2 regions of the Streptomyces roseifaciens genome follow, and region 1 is predicted to be linked to the other one. Evidence: predicted binding sites of a transcription regulator. Region 1 holds the regulator's gene; the other holds the start of a gene.
What was found. The regulator HrcA, encoded in region 1, represses chaperone genes, less so after heat shock. The targets are predictions, from matches to a motif close to TTNGCACTCNGNNNNNCNGAGTGCNAA.
Positions count from the first base shown of each region.

Region 1 (9,884 bases):
CCACGAGCTCGGCGTCGTGGCGGCCCTCCACGTAGATGCGGCCCGCCCGGGCGACGCGTGCGCGCGCCCCGGGGACGGCGATCGAGCCGGAGGCCGTCCGCGCGGGCCCTTGGGGAGCGCGTGCCGCACCCGCGGGGCGTACGAGGGTGACGACGCGCCCCTCCAGGAGGAAGCCGCGAGGCTCCATCGGGAAGACCCGGTGCTTGCCGAAGCGGTCCTCAAGGGTGACCACCGGCCCCTGCGCCGTCTTCTCGCACCGGATCACCGCCCCGCAGAAACCGGTGGTGACCTCCTCGACCACGAGGTCGGCCTCGGCCGGCACCTCGGGCACGGGCGTGTTCCGCTTCCACGGAGGGGTCAGGTCCGGTCCGTACTGTCTGCTGCGCATGGCGATCATTCTTCCCGGGACACGCCGAAGCGTGCCGCCAAGGCGTCCCGCTGCGCCCGTACGAACGCCGCGTCCACCACCGCCCCGTGCCCCGGCACGTACAGCGCGTCCTCGCCGCCGAGCGCCAGCAGCCGGTCCAGGGCCGCGGGCCACCGGTGGGGGAGAGCGTCCGGTCCGGCCTGGGGCTCGCCGGACTCCTCCAGCAGGTCCCCGCAGAAGACGACCTCGGGCGCCCCGCCCGAGCCCGCGACGAAGACCGCCAGGTCGTGCGCGGTGTGGCCGGGCCCGAGGTTGGCGAGGAGCACCCGCGGCCCGTCGCCCAGGTCCAGCGTCAGCTCCCCGCTGACCGGGTGCCGGGGCGTGACCAGCCGCTCGGCGGCCTCCGCGGCGGCCCCGGGCGCGAGCCCGTACCGCTCCGCGTCCAGGCGCAGCTCCTCGCGCTCGCGCCGCATCAGCTCGGCGGCGCCCACGGCCCCGTACACCTCCGCGCCCGGGAAGGCCGCCGTGCCGAAGACGTGATCGAAGTGGGGGTGCGTCAGAGCGATATGCGTCACTTCCCGGCCGAACAGCTCGCGCACCTCGCGCCCGAGCTCAGCGCCCTCCGCGACCGTCGAGCCGGTGTCCACGAGCAGCACGCCCGTACTGCCCGCGACGGCCCCGACGGTGGCGTCCCACGTCGGCATTCGGCGGCGCGCGACGCCCGGCGCGAGCCGCTCCCACCGTGCTGCATGCCCCTGGCCTTGCTGACCGCTGTCCATACCAGGACGCTAGCGGGAGCGCGGTACGGTTGCCCGTCCGGCGTCCTGCCGCGGGCACGCGGCGGGGACGGCTCTTGCCCTGCCTGTGGTGCACGGCCGTACACTGGCTGGAGGGCTTTGGCACTCGTGACTGCTGAGTGCCAGGAACGGGCCCCGTAAGACGGTCTGGACTTGGAGGTGCGCGCGATGCTGAGCGAACGCAGGCTCGAGGTGTTGCGCGCCATCGTCCAGGACTATGTGGGCACAGAGGAGCCGGTCGGCTCCAAGGCCCTCACCGAGCGGCACCGGCTGGGTGTTTCCCCGGCCACGGTGCGCAACGACATGGCCGCGCTGGAGGAGGAGGGCTTCATCGCCCAGCCGCACACCAGCGCCGGCCGCATCCCGACCGACAAGGGCTACCGGCTCTTCGTCGACCGCCTGGCGGGCGTCAAGCCCCTGTCGACGCCGGAGCGGCGCGCCATCCAGAACTTCCTGGACGGCGCCGTCGACCTGGACGACGTCGTGGGGCGCACGGTCCGCCTGCTGGCGCAGCTGACCCGGCAGGTCGCGGTGGTGCAGTATCCGTCGCTGACCCGTTCGACGGTGCGCCACGTGGAGCTGCTCTCGCTGGCTCCGGCCCGCGTCATGCTCGTGCTGATCACGGACACCGGGCGGGTCGAGCAGCGCATGATCGACTGCCCGGCCCCGATCGGCGAGACCTCCCTGGCGGATCTGCGCGCGCGGCTCAACAGCCGTGTCGTGGGCCGCCGGTTCACGGACGTCCCGCAGCTGGTGGCGGATCTGGCCGAGTCCTTCGAGCAGGAGGACCGCGGAACCGTTTCTACGGTGCTGGCCACCCTGCTGGAGACGCTGGTCGAGGAGACCGAGGAGCGGCTGATGATCGGCGGCACCGCCAATCTCACCCGTTTCGGTCACGACTTCCCCCTCACCATCCGGCCCGTGCTGGAGGCGCTGGAGGAGCAGGTCGTGCTGCTGAAGCTGCTGGGCGAGGCCAAGGACTCCGGGATGACGGTGCGCATCGGCCATGAGAACGCTCACGAGGGACTGAACTCCACATCGGTCGTCGCCGTCGGCTACGGTTCGGGCGACGAGGCAGTCGCCAAACTCGGCGTGGTCGGACCGACCCGCATGGACTACCCCGGAACGATGGGAGCGGTACGCGCAGTGGCACGTTACGTCGGACAGATCCTGGCGGAGTCGTAAGTGGCCACGGATTACTACGCGGTCCTGGGCGTACGGCGCGACGCCTCGCAGGACGAGATCAAGAAGGCCTTCCGCCGCCTCGCCCGCGAGCTGCACCCGGACGTCAATCCGGACCCGAAGACGCAGGAGCGGTTCAAGGAGATCAACGCCGCCTACGAGGTGCTCTCGGACCCGCAGAAGAAGCAGGTCTACGACCTCGGCGGCGACCCGCTCTCCGCGTCCGGCGGCGGTGGCGGCGCCGGTGGCTTCGGCGCGGGCTTCGGCAATTTCTCCGACATCATGGACGCCTTCTTCGGACAGGCGTCGCAGCGCGGCCCGCGCTCGCGCACCCGGCGCGGCCAGGACGCCATGATCCGTCTCGAAGTGACCCTCGACGAGGCCGCCTTCGGGACGACCAAGGAGATCCAGGTCGACACCGCCGTCGTCTGCACCACCTGCAGCGGCGAGGGCGCGGCCCCGGGCACCTCCGCCCAGACGTGCGACATGTGCCGCGGCCGCGGCGAGGTCTCGCAGGTCACCCGCTCCTTCCTCGGCCAGGTCATGACCTCCCGGCCGTGCCCGCAGTGCCAGGGCTTCGGCACCGTCGTGCCGACCCCCTGCCCGGAGTGCGCCGGCGACGGCCGCGTCCGCTCGCGGCGCACCCTGACGGTCAAGATCCCGGCCGGTGTCGACAACGGCACCCGGATCCAGCTCGCGGGCGAGGGCGAGGTCGGCCCCGGCGGCGGCCCCGCCGGCGACCTGTACGTCGAGATCCACGAGAAGCCGCACACGGTCTTCCAGCGCCGCGGTGACGACCTGCACTGCACGGTCACCATCCCGATGACGGCCGCGGCCCTCGGCACGAAGGTGCCGCTGGAGACCCTGGACGGCGTCGAGGAGATCGACATCCGGCCCGGCACGCAGTCGGGCCAGTCGATCCCGCTGCACCAGCGCGGCGTCACGCACCTGCGCGGCGGCGGCCGGGGCGACCTCGTCGTGCACGTCGAGGTCATCACCCCCAACAAGCTCGACCCGCAGCAGGAAGAGCTGCTGCGGCAGCTGGCGAAGCTGCGGGGCGAGGAGCGGCCGATGGGCGAGTTCAAGCCCGGGCAGCAGGGGTTGTTCTCGCGGCTGAAGGATGCGTTCAACGGGCGGTAGGCGCTGGGCCGGGGACGGACGCTGAGCGCTCCGCTTCCCCCTGGTCCTCTACGCACCTGTGTGGTCTTTTTCACCGGACGGGCTCGGATCGAGCCCGTCCGGTGATTGACATGGTCTGTGACACGATGTGGTCATGGCATACGAACCCAGGGTGGCCTCCGCGCTCACCGGCCTGTGCCGGCACCCGGTCGTGCAGGCGCCCATGGCCGGCGGCGTCTCCGGGCCCGCCCTCGCGGCCGCGGTGTCCGAGGCCGGCGGCCTCGGCTTCCTGGCCGCCGGTTACAAGACGCCCGCGGCGATGTACGAAGAGATCAAGCAGCTTCGCGCCCGCACCGCCGCACCCTTCGGTGTGAATCTGTTTATGCCGCAGCCACCCGCCGCCGACCCGGCGGCCGTCGAGGTCTACGCCGAGCAGCTCGCCGGCGAGTCCGCCTGGTACGAGACGCCGCTGGGCGACCGGGACCACGGCGGCGACGACGCCTACGACGCGAAGCTCGCGATCCTCCTCGACGACCCCGTGCCGGTCGTCTCGTTCACGTTCGGCTGCCCCTCGCGCGAGGCCGTCGCCGCCCTCGCCGCCGCCGGCACGCTGACCGTCGTCACCGTCACCTCGGCCGCCGAGGCGCTGGCCGCCCGCGACGCCGGTGCGGACGCCGTGTGCGCCCAGGGCATCGAGGCCGGCGGCCACCAGGGCACCCACCGCGACGACCCGCACGCCGACGGCGCGGGCGCGGGCCTCGGCCTGCTGTCCCTGCTCGCCCAGGTCCGCGACGCCGTCGACCTCCCCGTGATCGCCACCGGCGGGCTGATGCGCGGCGAGCAGATAGCCGCCGTCCTCGCCGCGGGCGCGAGCGCCGCGCAGCTCGGCACCGCCTTCCTGGCCTGCCCCGAGTCCGGCGCCCACGCCCTGCACAAACAAGCCCTGACCGACCCGATGTTCGTGGGTACGGAGCTCACCCGGGCCTTCTCGGGCCGTCCCGCCCGCGGGCTGGTGAACCGTTTCATCCACGAGCACGGCCCGTACGCCCCCGCCGCCTACCCCCAGGTCCACTACCTGACGGCAGGGCTGCGCAAGGCCGCCGCCCAAGCGGGCGACCCGCAGGCGATGGCCCTGTGGGCCGGCCAGGGCCACCGGCTCGTCCGGCCCCTGCCCGCCGCCGCGCTCATCGAGACGCTCATCACCGAACTCGACGCGGCACGGGACACATCGACGCAGGGGGAGCGGGGCACGGTACGGGGGAGCGAGACGCGGGGGAGCGAAATGCGAGGGAGCGAGTCATGACAGCGCCGGTGTTCCTGGTCGAGGAGGACGCCCTGACGGGGGTCTTCCCCGGTACCGTCTTCCCCCTCGACGGCCCCGAAGGGCGCCACGCGGTCTCCGTCCGCCGCCTCCGGGTCGGCGAGGAGATCGGCCTGACGGACGGTCAGGGCAATGGCGCCTTCGGCACCGTGGCCGCCGTCGAGGGCAAGGACCGGCTCGACGTCGCCGTGACGTCCGTACGCTCCGAGCCGCAGCCCGAACCCCGCATCACCGTCGTCCAGGCCCTGCCCAAGGGCGACCGCGGCGAAGTCGCCGTCGAGACCATGACCGAGACCGGCGTCGACGCGATCGTCCCCTGGGCCGCCTCCCGCTGCATCACCCAGTGGAAGGGCGACCGGGGCCTGAAGTCCCTCGGCAAGTGGCGCGCCACCGCCCGCGAGGCCGGCAAGCAGTCCCGCCGCCTCCGCTTCCCCGACGTCGCCGAGCCGATGACGACCCGCCAGGTCGCCGGGCTGCTCGCCGGCGCCGCCTTCGCCGCCGTCCTCCACGAGGAGGGCCACAGCGCTGCGCTCGCCACGGCCGCACTGCCCGCGACGGGCGACATCGTCCTCGTGGTCGGCCCCGAAGGCGGCGTCTCCCCCGAGGAGCTCGCGGCGTTCGCCGAGGCCGGCGCCCAGCCGTACCGCCTGGGCGCCAGCGTCCTTCGCACATCGACCGCGGGCACGGCTGCCGCTGCGCTGCTGCTGGGGCGTACGGGACGCTGGTCCTGACGGGCGGCGGGCGGCGGGCCGCGGGTGGTGCGCCGCGGGTGGTGCGCCGCAGGCGCGCGTAAGACGACTTCGAGAAGTATGAGGATGACGGGGGTCACGAGGGGGGAGCGAGCTCTGCCATGGCAGCACAACTCCGCACACGGGACTACGGGCGCATGCTCGACCTGGTCGTCGCGGTCCTGGAGCACGAGGACCTGGGCTCTGCCTGGCACCTGATCGCCCGGGAGCTGCTGGACTCGCTGGGCTGCGACTCGGCGACGTTCTCGGAAGTACGGATCGCAGAAGGCACCGGATCGGTACGGGGCTGGGCACCGGACGCCCTGACCAAGATCGTCGACGGTCTGGTCGAACGGCGGATCCTTCAAGGCCACCCGCTCCTGGAGTACGGGATGACCGAGCAGGCCCCGGTGAAGATCACCGACATCTGCGACGACTGGCGCAACACCCAGTGGTACCGGGAAGCGCGCCGGGACTTCGGCGTCACCCAGCAGGTGGGCGTCCCCCTCGCCTGCGAGGACGGCAAGATGTGCGTCGCCCTCGTGGGCCGCCGCGGCGACTTCGGCGACCGGGACCTCGCCTTCCTGACCCGCATGCAGCCGGTCATCCAGACCATGGCCAACCACGTGTACGAACTGCGCCGCCTGCGCAGCGCGATCGTCCCGGCCGTCGGAAGCGATCTGACGCCGCGGGAAGTCACCGTACTGGGCCTGCTGGCCGAAGGCCTCACCGCCGCGGCGATCGCCCGCCGGCTGACGATCTCGCCCCACACGGTGAACCGTCACCTGGAACGGATCTATCGGAAGCTCGGCACGAACAATCGGGTGTCGACGCTGGTGGTCGCCCGGCAGGGCGGGCTCGTCGCCTGACGGGTCGGGCATTCGCCCAACTCGCTGGCTGGCAAACGCTATTGTGATCTGTGGCGCACCTCGTGCGCCCCCTCCCACGAGGACGTGGATCCATCCCTCCGGACGCTCGCCCAGGGCGCCCGGCGTGGGCGTCCTCCGGAGCACCCCCGGGCAGGGTGCGTTTGTAGGGAGGGGGCGCCCATGGGACGCCACCGGAAGAAGCCGCTTCGCGAACGGATCTTCGCGGTGATCCGCGAGTTCGGGAGGTGGCTGACGGGACGGTGACCGGCAGTCCTCACACAGGCTGAGGGCTGACGGTCAAAACCGTCCGTCACTTTCGGTCGACCCTCGTCACGGACTAGCCCTCCGCGGCGGGGGTCTTTGCGCGACCGGGCGCCCAGCCGCACGTCCACCAAGCTAGCACTTGCCCCTGAGGCCGCACCACGACCGGAGACGGTCCGGGCCCGGACCCTGTCCGGGCGCAGCGCGGTAGGAAGATCTTCCTATGGCCCGGCCGGCCCTCCCTCGGCGAGGCTACTCCTACGGAACGGCCGGGGCCGGCCGCCGGATACGGGGGTACCGGCGGCCACCCGGTCAGCTCGCACTGGGCGTTCCGGTTTTCAGGCGGGTGAGCAGGGGGCGGAGCGCCGCGGGGGTTGTGGCGAGGATGACGTCCGGGGTTTCGCTCTCGCGGAGGAGGACGGCGCCGGGGGCGCCGACGGCGAGGTGGATGCATGTGGAGCCTGCCTCGCAGTACGAGGACTTCTGCCAGTGCAGTCCGGACACGGCCTCATCCTTCGCTAGAGAGCCTGATCAGCGTTCCGGCCTTTATGTGGGATATGAGGGGGCGGAGTCTGGTGCGAGGCGCGGAGAGTACGGCGCCGGGTGTGTCGCTCTCGCGGAGGAGTACCTGCCCTGACGGAGCAGCAGCCAGATAGACGCAGGACGAGGCCTCCTGGCTGTAGGACGACTTCTGCCAGATGAGCGTGGACACTTCCTTGTCCCTTCAATTGCCTTTGGCGATGCGGTGAATGATGTCGCGCGAAGCCGCAGGCGATACTGCTGCCTCCTCCATGCGGTCCTGCACGAGCCGGTACTTCTGAAGTTTGGCTGCGCTGTCGATCAGCGCGCCGCCGTGTTCCGTATCGATCTGTACGGTGTCGAGCTGAGTGACCGGGCCGTAGAAGTAGTCGACCCCCTGGCCGGAGGTGGGAAAACCTTTGCCGCCGAAGGGGATGACGAGGATGGCGATGTGGTTGTGCTCGCTCATGTCCAGGAGGTGGGCAAGCTGCTCGTCCGCGATGGCGGTACCACCGAAACGCATACGCAGTGCGGCTTCGTGAATGATCGCTTTGTAGGGCGGTGGATTCTCCCGGTAGAGGATGGCCTGACGCTTGATCCGATGGGAGACCCGGTATTCGATCTCATGCATCAAGAGTTGCGGCACGGCTTCGCGAAAGATGGCACGAGCGTAGTCCGTGGTCTGAAGCAGGCCCGGGATGTTGATGACCTGCGAAACCCGCAATCCAACAGCATGGTGTTCGAGTTCGGCGAGGTCGATCAGGCTCGCGGGCAGTGAATCGCGGTACTCCTCCCACCAGCCACGCCTGCGCTCGCCTGTCATTGCGGCCAGCGCATCGACGAGGGCTTGGTCCGAGCAGTCGTAGTGGCGGGCCAGCGTCCGCACCCTGTCGGCGCTGACGCCGTAGCGACCGGATTCGATATTGCTGATGCGCGATTGGGTGGCACCCAGCAACTGCCCTGCTTGTGTGGCGGTCAGATCGGTCCGCTCGCGGAGCCTGCGCAGCTCGGCCCCAAGACGTCGTCGGCGCACCGTCAGTGGAGGTGTGCTGGATGGCATTGCGTTCCCCTCGCGCTCGCACGTGCGTGTGCCGCCCCACCCGAACGGGTCTCTTGTGGGCTGCTCCCCACCGTTTCTGTGGAATGCATTCCCCGGCGGCGCTACGGTATGTGACGTGGGCCACTCGAACGGCCCAACCTCACCTCGTCGCCGGGAGGCCTCATGGCAACCGTATCCGCATCGCAGCCCTGGACGTATACGCTCGAACTGCCGCGCGACGCATCCGCACAGGCGGTCGCTCGGGCCGTGTTGCGGGCCGTCCTCGGGGAGCGGGGCATGACGGAACTGGCGGGCGCCGCCGAGACGTTGACGGCTGAGCTCATCGCCACCGCGCCGGCACCCGCAGGGGCAACGCTGCGGCTGAGGCTGCGAGGGGGCGAAGGCGGCGGCCGGCTGCAGGTGAGCGTGGGTGGCCACATCACGGAGGTGGCCGAGCAGCACGCCCGCGCAGCGTCGACCGTGTCGCTGGTCGGATGCAAGGAATGCGCCGAACTGGAGGCGGCCCGCCGCGAGGCGGAAGCGTGCGGCGGGGACAGGGCGGTGGACGCGGCGATCGCCGTGCGCAGGCACTTCCGCAACGCGCACCGGCTGGCCGAAGGGGCGATCGGGTGACCACCGTGGTGGGGAGGCTCGTGGTGAGGTGTGCGCACGCGACGGGGTGGACGCAGGAGGGAGACGCGGCGAGGTGCGACCGCTGCGGAACCCGGCGTTTTACGGGCTATGGGGCGCTGCTGATCCCGGAGTTGCCGCAGTGGGAGCCGGGCGGCGGCAGGTAGCGGGCGGTCGGGGCGGCTTGTGCGCCACTGTCCGTGAGCTCCAGCATGGTTCCCTGACGGGGGGCTGGGCGATGGGAGTGATCTGCAGTGGCGGTCCGGGATGGCGACAGGATCCGTGTCGAGGCGAGCGGTTCGGGGTGGGCCGACGGGGTCGAGGGCGTTGTTGCCGGGACGTGGGAAGGCCGTCTGCGGATCAAGGTCACCAAGAACGCACCACCAGGGGTGAGCGCGATCCTCTTGGAAGAGGACTCCGTATACGACCGGATCGGGGTATCGGAACCGATGCCGTTGTGCTCATCGTGCCAGGGGAGCGGAAAGATCGAGTGGGAGGACGAGGACGGGTGGCAGCACGAAGCGCCGTGCACGTTGTGCAACGGTGAAGGCGAAGTGACTCCCTGAGAGCGCCCGACCGGCCTCGGCGGCTCGCGGTCGCTCGTCGGCCGGTGGGGTGTTGGCCGCCGTACTCCTGCCGTCACGGATGCGGGTGCGTGAGGAGACCTTGCGCATGGGCCTGGGCTGAGAGGGGAGCTGGCTGCTGCCGCGATGTGGTGTCCGCCGTCGTGGGCGCTTCGCTCACCGGGCCGCCGTTGTGGCCGAGGGTCCGGCTGCGGACTGGTGGGAGCTTCGGCCCGGGGGTGTGGGCGGGTGGCGGCCGGTGCCTGCCTTCTTGTGGCTGAGTTCCGTGGTTCGGGTGCGGGTCAGAACAGGCTGGCAGCGGGGGGATGGGGGCGCGGGCCCGTAGGACGGCTTGCGGCCGGTGGGTGGTTGGCCGCTGTGCTCCTGCTGTCTACGGATGCACGCGCGTGAGGAGACCGATCCCATAAGCCTGGGCTGAGGGGGAGCGGGCTGCGGCCGGGGCTGGGGGCGCTTCGCTCAGCGCGGGAC
Region 1 covers NZ_LNBE01000004.1:424,969-434,852, forward strand. Annotated here, with positions in the region: gene AS857_RS18955 (DUF3097 domain-containing protein) at 1-388, opposite strand, end outside; gene AS857_RS18960 (MBL fold metallo-hydrolase) at 394-1,146, opposite strand; gene hrcA (heat-inducible transcriptional repressor HrcA) at 1,333-2,349, shown strand; gene dnaJ (molecular chaperone DnaJ) at 2,350-3,486, shown strand; gene AS857_RS18975 (nitronate monooxygenase) at 3,638-4,768, shown strand; gene AS857_RS18980 (16S rRNA (uracil(1498)-N(3))-methyltransferase) at 4,765-5,517, shown strand; gene AS857_RS41535 (helix-turn-helix transcriptional regulator) at 5,637-6,383, shown strand; gene AS857_RS18990 (DUF397 domain-containing protein) at 6,957-7,148, opposite strand; gene AS857_RS37860 (DUF397 domain-containing protein) at 7,153-7,356, opposite strand; gene AS857_RS18995 (helix-turn-helix domain-containing protein) at 7,369-8,223, opposite strand; gene AS857_RS19000 (hypothetical protein) at 8,386-8,835, shown strand; partial or broken gene AS857_RS42405 (hypothetical protein) at 8,859-8,918, shown strand.

Region 2 (9,884 bases), 1.7 Mb from region 1:
ACGACCGAGCACCCGTCCGGCCCCGCCCTGCGCATCCGCTGGCAGGAGACCGTGGACCGCGCCCGCGGCGGCGCGACCTCCCCGGACCCCGGCCCGTACGCCGACGACCTGCTGCGCCGCTGGTCGGAGCCGCAGCGCCGCTACCACACCGTCGATCACCTGGTGGCGGTCCTGGACCGGGTCGAGGAGCTGGCCGCGCACGCCGACGACCCGGACGCGGTACGCCTCGCCGCCTGGTTCCACGACGCGGTCTACCGCCCCGACCGCTCCGAGAACGAGGAGCGCAGCGCCCACCTGGCCGAGCGCGCCCTGCCCGAGCTGGGCATCGGCGCCGCCCGTACGGCCGAGGTCGCCCGCCTCGTACGGCTGACCGTCGGCCACGCCCCGGCGGCCGGCGACCGGGACGGCGAAGTGCTCTCCGACGCCGACCTGGCCGTGCTCGCGGGCTCCCCGCAGGAGTACGCGGCCTACGCCGCCGCCGTCCGCGAGGAGTACGGCTTCGTGCCGGACGCGGCCTTCCGCGAGGGGCGCTCCACCGTGCTGCGGCAGCTCCTGGACCTGCCGCGGCTCTTCCGCACGCCGCTGGGCTACGACCGCTGGGAGGCGGTCGCGCGCCACAACCTCAGCACCGAACTGGGCCTGCTGGCCGACTGACCGCGCACCTGCACGGCCCGCGGCCACACGGGCTACGCCCGCACGGACCACGACTGCACGGACCACGACCGCACCGGCTACGGCCGCTCGTGCTTCGGCCGCCGCAACCCCGCGCCCGCCAGCAGCCGCACCAGCTCCTTGCTGCTCGCCTCCACCGCGCCCAGCCGCACGGCGTCCCCGTAGGACGTCGACGGCACGTCGTAGTGATCGCGGTCGAAAGCGCGGGCGGGAGCGCCGAGCCGCGCGGCGAAGGCGTGCAGTTCGTCGTACGACACATCGCTGATCAGGTGTGACCACATGCGGCCGTGCCCGGGCCAGACGGGCGGGTCGATGTAGAGCGTCATCGGCGGCGCCTCACCGCAGGGCGTCGGCGAGCGAGCCGACGGGTGCGACCAGGACCGTCTGCTTGGTGCAGGCCCAGTGCGGGTCGGGCCCCAGCTCCGGCTCGACCTCCAGGGCGTGCAGGTCACCGGATCGAGTGCAGACCGGGCACAGCGGCCAGCGGCCGTACCGCTCCAGCAGGGCGTCCTGGACGTCCTGGGCTATCAGCCCGACCACGAACCCGGCACCCTCCGGCCATTGCTCGACCCACCAGCGCCGCTGCGCCACCGCGTCCTCGACGAGCGAGACGACATCGGCCTCCGCCACATCACCCGCGACCAGGTCGGCGAGGATCAGGGCGCGCGCCGTGTGCAGCGTTTGTTCGAGCTCCATACGGTCCATTGTCCCGGACAGGGGCGGTTGACGGCTCACCACCCTGAAAATACCTTTCAAAAGGTGAGCAGCAAACTGAAAGAAACTACCGGCGGCGACCGTGCGGTCCCCGCGCCGGCCGACGCCCCCGCCGCGCCGCCCGCCCGCGGCGCCCCCGCCCCCGGTGCCCTCGCCGCCAAGGTCCGTACGCTCGCCCCCTCCATGACCCGCTCGATGCAGCGCGTCGCCGAGACCGTGGCGAGCGACCCCGCGGGCTCCGCCGCCCTCACCGTCACCGGCCTCGCGGAGCGCACCGGCACGAGCGAGGCCACCGTCGTGCGCACCGCCCGCATCCTCGGCTATCCGGGCTACCGCGACCTGCGGCTCGCCCTCGCCGCGCTCGCCGCCGAGCAGGCGGCCGGCCGCGCCCCGGCCGTCACCGCCGACATCGCGGTCGACGACCCGCTGCCCGCCGTCGTCGCCAAGCTCGCCCAGGAGGAGGCGCAGTGCCTGGCGGACACCGCCGCCGCCCTCGACACCGCGCAGCTGGAGGCCGCGGTGGCGGCGCTCGCCGGCGCCCGGCGCATCGACGTCTACGGCATCGGCGCCTCCAACCTCGTCGGCCAGGACCTCGTCCAGAAGCTGCTCCGCATCGGCCTGATCGCCCACGCCCCGGCCGACCCGCACCTGGCCGTCACCAACGCCGTCCAGCTGCGCGCGGGCGACGTCGCCGTCGCCATCACCCACTCCGGCCGCACCACCGACGTCATCGAACCGCTGCGGGTCGCCTTCGAGCACGGCGCGACGACGCTCGCGATCACCGGCCGCCCGGAGAGCGGGATCGCCCAGTACGCGGACCACGTGCTCACCACCTCCTCCGCCCGGGAGAGCGAGCTGCGCCCCGCGGCCATGTCGAGCCGCACCAGTCAGCTCCTCGTGGTGGACTGCCTGTTCATCGGCGTCGCCCAGCGGACGTACGAGTCCGCGGCGCCGGCCCTGTCCGCCTCGTACGAAGCGCTCGCCCACCGCCACGCCCCGCGCTCCCCGCGCTGACCGAAGCCGGCCCGCCCGGCACGCAAGGAAAGAGCCGTCCGCCCATGGCCTCTTCTTCTGCTTCGTCATCCGCATCAGCCGCAGCCGCGGCCGCTTCCCCCGCGCCGTCCGACCCGCCGGTGCCGTCCGGCACGGCCGCCGGGCCGGGCGCTCCCGCGACGTCCGGCGCGGAGGCGCCCGCGCGGACAGGCTCGTCCACGCCATCCGGCCCAGCCACGCCGTCCGGCCCGGCCACGGCATCCGGCACCCCCGCCCCGCCGGGCGCCTCCGCACCGTCCGGCGCCTCGCCGGACCCGGCATCGCGGGCGCGCAGCGCCCTCCGCAGCGAGCTCGCCGCCCTCACCACCGAGGCCTTCCGCCCCGACCTCGCGGACATCGACCGGCTGCCCACCCTCGACATCGCCAGGATCATGAACGGCGAGGACGCCGGCGTCCCCGCCGCCGTCGCGGCCCGGCTGCCCGAGATCGCCGCCGCCATCGACGCCACCGCCGCCCGGATGGCCCGCGGCGGCCGGCTCGTCTACGCGGGCGCGGGCACCGCCGGCCGCCTCGGCGTGCTCGACGCCAGCGAGTGCCCGCCGACCTTCAACACCGACCCCTCGCAGGTCATGGGCGTGATCGCGGGCGGCGCGACGGCGCTCGTCACCGCCGTCGAAGGCGCCGAGGACAGCCTGGAGCTGGCCGCGGGCGACCTGGCCGCCCTCGGTGTCGGCCCGGCCGACACCGTCGTCGGCATCTCCGCGTCCGGCCGCACCCCCTACGCGGTCGGGGCCGTCGAGCACGCCCGCGCCGCCGGGGCGCTGACCATCGGCGTGTCCTGCAACGCCGGTTCGCCCCTCGGCCGGGCGGCCGACCACGCCATCGAGGTCGTCGTCGGCCCCGAGCTGCTCACCGGCTCGACCCGGCTGAAGGCCGGCACCGCCCAGAAGCTCGTCCTCAACATGCTCTCGACGATCACCATGATCCGGCTCGGCAAGACGTACGGGAACCTGATGGTCGACGTGCGGGCCACCAACGACAAGCTGCGTGCCCGCTCCCGGCAGATCGTCGCCCTGGCCACGGGCGCCTCCGAGCAGGAGATAGAGGCCGCCCTGACGGAGACCGGCGGCGAGGTGAAGCACGCCATCCTCGTCGTCCTCGGCGGAGTCGACGGGCGCACGGCCGCGCGCCTCCTGGACGAGTCGGGCGGTCACCTGCGCACGGCCCTCCAAACGGCACATGGGTAGCCGCACCATGGCACCGGACCCTCCGGACGCGCCGGACGACGGCCCGAGAGGGGAGCGCGGCCGCGGCGCCGGCACGGCGGCCGCGCTCCTGCCCCTCCTCGGCGGCGTCGGCAACCTCACCTCCGTCACGAACTGCATGACGCGGCTGCGGGTGACCGTCCGGGACCCGTCGGCCGTCCGGCGCGGCGAACTGCGGGCCCTTCCGGGGGTGCTGGGCATCGTCGAGGACGGCGCGGCCCTCCAGATCGTGCTCGGTCCGGGCGCGGTGGCCAAGGTCGCGCCGGAGCTCGCGCGGCACGTGGAGGCGGCCACCGCGGCAGCGGTCACCGCAGAAACGGTCACCGGAGAGACCGTCACCGGGGAGGCGGTCACCGGAGAGGCCGTCACCGGAGAGGCCGTCACCGCGGAGACGCTGGCCGAGCGCGGCGCGGCGCTCCGGGCCGAGCGCAAGGCCCGCAACGCCACCCCGGCCAAGGAGTTCCTGCGCCGGATCGCCCAGATCTTCGTCCCGCTGATCCCCGCCCTGATCGGCTGCGGCATCGTGGCGGGCCTGGCCGGGCTGCTCGCCAACCTCCACTGGCTGCCCGCGCTGGCCCCCGCGCTGACCGCGTGCGCGTCGGGCTTCATGTCCCTGATCGCGGTCTTCGTCGGCTACAACACGGCGAAGGAGTTCGGCGGCACCCCCGTCCTGGGCGGGGCCGTCGCGGCGATCATCGTCTTCCCCGGCGTGGACCGGGTGACCGCGTTCGGCGAGAAGCTCGTACCCGGCCAGGGCGGGGTGCTCGGTGCGCTGGCCGCGGCCCTGCTCGCCGCGCACGTCGAACGGTGGTGCCGGCGCCGCGTCCCCGAGGCCCTGGACGTGCTGGTCACCCCGACGGTGACGGTCCTGGTCGCGGGCCTGGTCACGCTGTACGGGCTGATGTACGCGGCGGGCGAGGTCGCCACGGCCATCGGGCACTTCGCCGACTGGCTGCTCGCGAACGGCGGGGCGGCGGCGGGCTTCGTCCTCGGCGGGCTGTTCCTGCCGCTGGTGATGCTGGGCCTGCACCAGGCCCTCATCCCCATCCACACGACCCTGATCCAGCAGCAGGGCCACACGGTGCTGCTGCCGATCCTCGCGATGGCGGGCGCCGGCCAGGTGGGCGCGGCCCTCGCCCTCTACGTCCGCCTGTCGCACAACACCTCGGTGCGCCGGACGATCCGGTTCGCAATGCCGGCCGGGCTCCTGGGCATCGGCGAGCCTTTGATCTACGGCGTCTCCCTGCCGCTGGGCCGCCCGTTCGTCACCGCCTGCATCGGCGGCGCGTTCGGAGGAGCGTTCGTGGGACTGCTGGGGCAGCTGGGCGACACGGTCGGCTCGACGGCCATCGGCCCGTCGGGCTGGGCCCTGTTCCCGCTGCTGCAGGGCGGCCACGGCCCGGTCCGGGCGGTGGCGGTCTACGGGGCGGGCCTGCTGGTGGGCTACGCGGCGGGGTTCGTGGCGACGTACGCGTTCGGCCTGAGCCGCGAGTCGCTGCGCGAGCTGAACGCCGGTGGGGAAAGAAGCCCGTCCGGCGACTGAGGGCAAAGGCGGTACGCCCGAGGGCGGCACCCCCTTCGCAGGGAGTGCCGCCCTCGGCGTACAGCGTTCAGGACAAGTGATCCGTCAGGATCAGAAGTCCATGTCACCGCCCGGCATGCCGCCCGGAGCGGCCGCGGCGGCCTTCTCCGGCTTGTCGGCGATGACGGCCTCGGTGGTGAGGAAGAGCGCAGCGATGGACGCGGCGTTCTGCAGGGCGGAGCGGGTGACCTTGGCCGGGTCGATGATGCCCTCGGCGACCAGGTCGACGTACTCGCCCGTGGCGGCGTTGAGACCGTGGCCCGGGGTCAGGTTGCGCACCTTCTCCACGACGACGCCGCCCTCGAGACCGGCGTTGACCGCGATCTGCTTGAGCGGGGCCTCCAGGGCCAGCTTGACGGCGGCGGCACCGGTGGCCTCGTCGCCCTCGAGCTCCAGCTTCTCGAACACCTGGGAGGCCTGCAGCAGGGCCACGCCACCACCGGCGACGATGCCCTCCTCGACGGCCGCCTTCGCGTTGCGAACGGCGTCCTCGATGCGGTGCTTGCGCTCCTTGAGCTCGACCTCGGTCGCGGCACCGGCCTTGATGACGGCCACGCCGCCGGCCAGCTTCGCGAGGCGCTCCTGGAGCTTCTCGCGGTCGTAGTCCGAGTCGCTGTTCTCGATCTCGGCGCGGATCTGGTTGACGCGGCCCTGGACCTGGTCGCTGTCACCGGCACCGTCGACGATGGTCGTCTCGTCCTTGGTGATGACGACCTTGCGGGCGCGGCCGAGCAGGTCGAGACCGGCGTTCTCCAGCTTGAGGCCGACCTCCTCGGAGATGACGGTGCCACCGGTGAGGATGGCGATGTCACCGAGCATGGCCTTGCGGCGGTCGCCGAAGCCCGGGGCCTTGACGGCGACGGACTTGAAGGTGCCGCGGATCTTGTTCACGACGAGCGTGGACAGGGCCTCGCCCTCGACGTCCTCGGCGATGATCAGCAGCGGCTTGCCGGACTGCATGACCTTCTCCAGGAGCGGCAGCAGGTCCTTGACCGAGCCGATCTTGGAGTTGACGATCAGGATGTACGGGTCGTCGAGGGACGCCTCCATACGCTCCATGTCGGTGGCGAAGTACGCCGAGATGTAGCCCTTGTCGAAGCGCATACCCTCGGTGAGCTCCAGCTCCAGACCGAAGGTCTGGGACTCCTCGACGGTGATGACGCCTTCCTTGCCGACCTTGTCCATGGCCTCGGCGATGAGCTCGCCGATCTGGGTGTCGGCGGCGGAGATGGAGGCGGTGGAGGCGATCTGCTCCTTGGTCTCCACGTCCTTGGCCTGCTCGAGCAGGGCACCGGAGACGGCCTCGACGGCCTTCTCGATACCGCGCTTCAGCGCCATCGGGTTGGCACCCGCGGCGACGTTGCGCAGGCCCTCGCGGACCAGGGCCTGGGCCAGGACGGTCGCGGTCGTCGTGCCGTCACCGGCGACGTCGTCCGTCTTCTTCGCGACCTCCTTGACCAGCTCGGCGCCGATCTTCTCGTACGGGTCCTCGAGCTCGATCTCCTTGGCGATGGAGACACCATCGTTGGTGATCGTGGGGGCGCCCCACTTCTTCTCGAGGACGACGTTGCGGCCCTTGGGGCCGAGGGTGACCTTGACGGCGTCGGCGAGCTGGTTCATCCCGCGCTCGAGACCGCGCCGTGCCTCCTCGTCGAACGCGATGATCTTGGCCATGTGAAGTGGTCCTCCCAGGACGGGGTGGAGACTGCTCCGGACCGCACTGGCGCCCGCGACGGACGGCCTGCGTACCCTGCGGTTCCTTGCCCCGCCTGGCCCACGGACCTCACCGACGGTCCAAATCTGTCACTCTCACTCGGAGAGTGCTAAGCCCAATGATTAGCACTCGACCAGGGAGAGTGCAAGCGCCTCGGGGGACGGTCACGCCCACGGGGCGCCGGGAGCAGGGGCCCCAGGCAGCCGTACCCACCCCACGCGCCCCGCACACGCGCGAGGGGCCCGCACCCCGTCGGGTGCGGGCCCCTCTGCAAACCGAGCGAGCCGGTGGTCGATGCGCCGCGATCAGACCTGCTGCAGCTTCACCATGTCCGCCTGCGGCCCCTTCTGGCCCTGCGAGATCTCGAACTCGACCCGCTGACCCTCCTCGAGGGTGCGGTAACCGTCCATCTGAATCGCGCTGTAGTGGACGAATACATCCGCACCACCGTCGACCGCGATGAAGCCGTAGCCCTTCTCCGCGTTGAACCACTTGACGGTGCCCTGAGCCATGCCTAACTCCCCTATTACTGGCCCTTGCGCAGGACCGCACTTCGCGGACCCGGGTCAGACCTCACCCCCTGGCAGCCCAGTGGGTGTGCGCCGGAACGCGTCGACCGCGGCTGAATGTATCTGCACGGATGCCGTCTGCAACAGGTCACTCGGACGAGAATTCCGGGCATGGCCGATCGAGGAAATCGACTGAACTCCGGGTATTTCAGGGCAAGTCGGGCCGGGTATAACGCAACCAACCCGGCATTTCGTGCACACACTTCGCGCACAACTTGACGGGTTCTCATATGCGTTCGGCACTGACGCCGGGCGGGGATCGCCCCAACTGTATCGCGCTCAACAGGCGGAATCGCCCCGTCCGCTTCACGGACGGGGCGATTCCGGGGACGTCGTGCGGCAATAACGGAGGAACCCTGTGAAACCTCAGCCGCCCGCGACGGCGGGGATGACGGAGACGGCGGAGCCGTCGGGGGTGGGCGTCTGCAGCCCCTGCTCGAAGCGGACGTCGTCGTCGTTGACGTAGACGTTGACGAACCGGCGCAGCTTGCCGGCGTCGTCGAGCACACGGGCGGCGATGCCGGCGTGGTTCTCCTCCAGGGACCGGAGCACATCGGCGAGGGTCGCACCTTCGGCGGAGACCTCGGCCTTCCCGCCGGTGTAGGTGCGCAGGATGGTGGGGATACGAACGGTGACGCTCATGGGAGGAGCTCCTTCGAGAACAAGTTGTGGGCAGGCCTTCCGCAGGGCTGGGGGCACCCCCGGACGAAGTTTGGGGGAGGGTGGGCACAACGGCCCGCAGGCGTCAGACGGCAGCAAGCCCCGCGTCGCGGAACGCCGCCAACGACGGCCGGATCGTCACGGTCGGCCCCGCCGCAACGGCGTCGAGCGTCTTGAGCCCGTCGCCCGTATTGAGCACGACGGTCGTGAGGGAGGGGTCGAGCAGCCCACTCTCGATCAGCTTCCGCGTCACCCCCACCGTCACCCCACCCGCCGTCTCGGCAAAGATCCCCTCCGTCCGGGCGAGCAGCCGGATCGCATCGACGATCTCCGGATCGCTCACGTCCTCGACCGCCCCACCCGTCCGCCGCGCAATGTCCAGCACGTACGGCCCGTCGGCCGGGTTGCCGATGGCGAGGGACTTCGCGATCGTGTCCGGCTTCACCGGCCGCACCACGTCGTGCCCGTCCTTGAAGGCGCGCGCGACCGGCGAGCAGCCCTCCGCCTGCGCTCCGAAGATCTTGTACGGGCGGTCCTCGACCAGCCCCAGCGCGACGAGCTCCTTGAGCCCCTTGTCGATCTTCGTGAGCTGTGAGCCCGAGGCGATCGGCACGACGATCTGGTCCGGCAGCCGCCAGCCCAGCTGCTCACAGATCTCGTAGGCGAGCGTCTTCGACCCTTCGCCGTAGTACGGCCGGAGGTTGACGTTGACGAAGCCCCAGCCCTCCCCCAGCGGGTCGCCGATCAGTTCGCTGCAGAAGCGGTTGACGTCGTCGTACGTGCCTTCGATGCCGACGAGGTCGCCGCCGTACACCGCGGCCATGACGACCTTCCCGGCCTCCAGGTCGTGCGGGATGAAGACGCACGACTTGAACCCGGCCCGGGCGGCCGCGGCCCCGACCGCACCCGCCAGGTTCCCGGTCGAGGAGCACGACAGCGTGGTGAAGCCGAAGGCGCGGGCGGCCTCGACCGCGATGGCCACGACCCGGTCCTTGAAGGAGTGCGTCGGGTTGCCGGAGTCGTCCTTGACGTACAGGCCGCCCGTCACGCCCAGCTCGCGGGCGAGGTTGTCGGCCTTGACGAGCTTGGTGAGGCCGGGGTTGAGGCTGGGCTTGTCCGCGACGTCGGCGGGGACGGGCAGCAGGGGGGCGTAGCGCCAGATGTTCGCGGGGCCGTCCTCGATCCGCTTGCGCAGGGCCTCCGAGCCGTCGGCGGGCAGTTCGTAGGCGACTTCGAGGGGACCGAAGCACAGGGCGCAGGCGAAGATGGGACCGAGGTCGAAGCGCTCTCCGCACTCGCGGCAGGAGAGTGCCGCGGCGGGTCCGAGGTCCACAGAAGTGGTAGAGGGTTCAACAGACTGCACAGCCATGGAGGCGAGGCCCTTTCTCCTCATCTTCCTCGCGGCGTACGTCGCCACGAGACGGAATTGGCACCTTCCCCGCCGGGAGCCTCGCCGCATATGCGATGAGACCGGCTGGAGGGTTGCCGGGGCTTCAACGGGCCGTGTCCCTCTGCCCCTCTGGATGAGCGGTATGGCGCTGGGCAGGGCCCAGGCGTTTGTGCACGCGGCGACCCCCGACATAGGACGGCGGTCCGCGTTGTTCAAGACTGTAACGGAAGGGACGGCCCGTTGAGAGGGGCGTCCGCACCGCGAGATGCGTCACAGAACGCGTCGCAGAACGTCCGTGAGACAGGGAGTCGTACACGTGCTGGAA
Region 2 covers NZ_LNBE01000004.1:2,111,994-2,121,877, reverse strand. Annotated here, with positions in the region: gene AS857_RS26795 (HD domain-containing protein) at 1-654, shown strand, start outside; gene AS857_RS26790 (DUF4031 domain-containing protein) at 732-998, opposite strand; gene AS857_RS26785 (hypothetical protein) at 1,009-1,377, opposite strand; gene AS857_RS26780 (MurR/RpiR family transcriptional regulator) at 1,432-2,400, shown strand; gene murQ (N-acetylmuramic acid 6-phosphate etherase) at 2,445-3,626, shown strand; gene AS857_RS26770 (PTS transporter subunit EIIC) at 3,634-5,187, shown strand; gene groL (chaperonin GroEL) at 5,278-6,900, opposite strand; gene AS857_RS26760 (cold-shock protein) at 7,246-7,452, opposite strand; gene AS857_RS26755 (ubiquitin-like small modifier protein 1) at 7,876-8,151, opposite strand; gene thrC (threonine synthase) at 8,255-9,538, opposite strand; SAM riboswitch class I at 9,556-9,699, opposite strand; gene AS857_RS26740 (glucosyl-3-phosphoglycerate synthase) at 9,876-9,884, shown strand, end outside.
Region 2: the regulator HrcA is predicted to act here: its motif matches at 7,063-7,089, upstream of groL (chaperonin GroEL).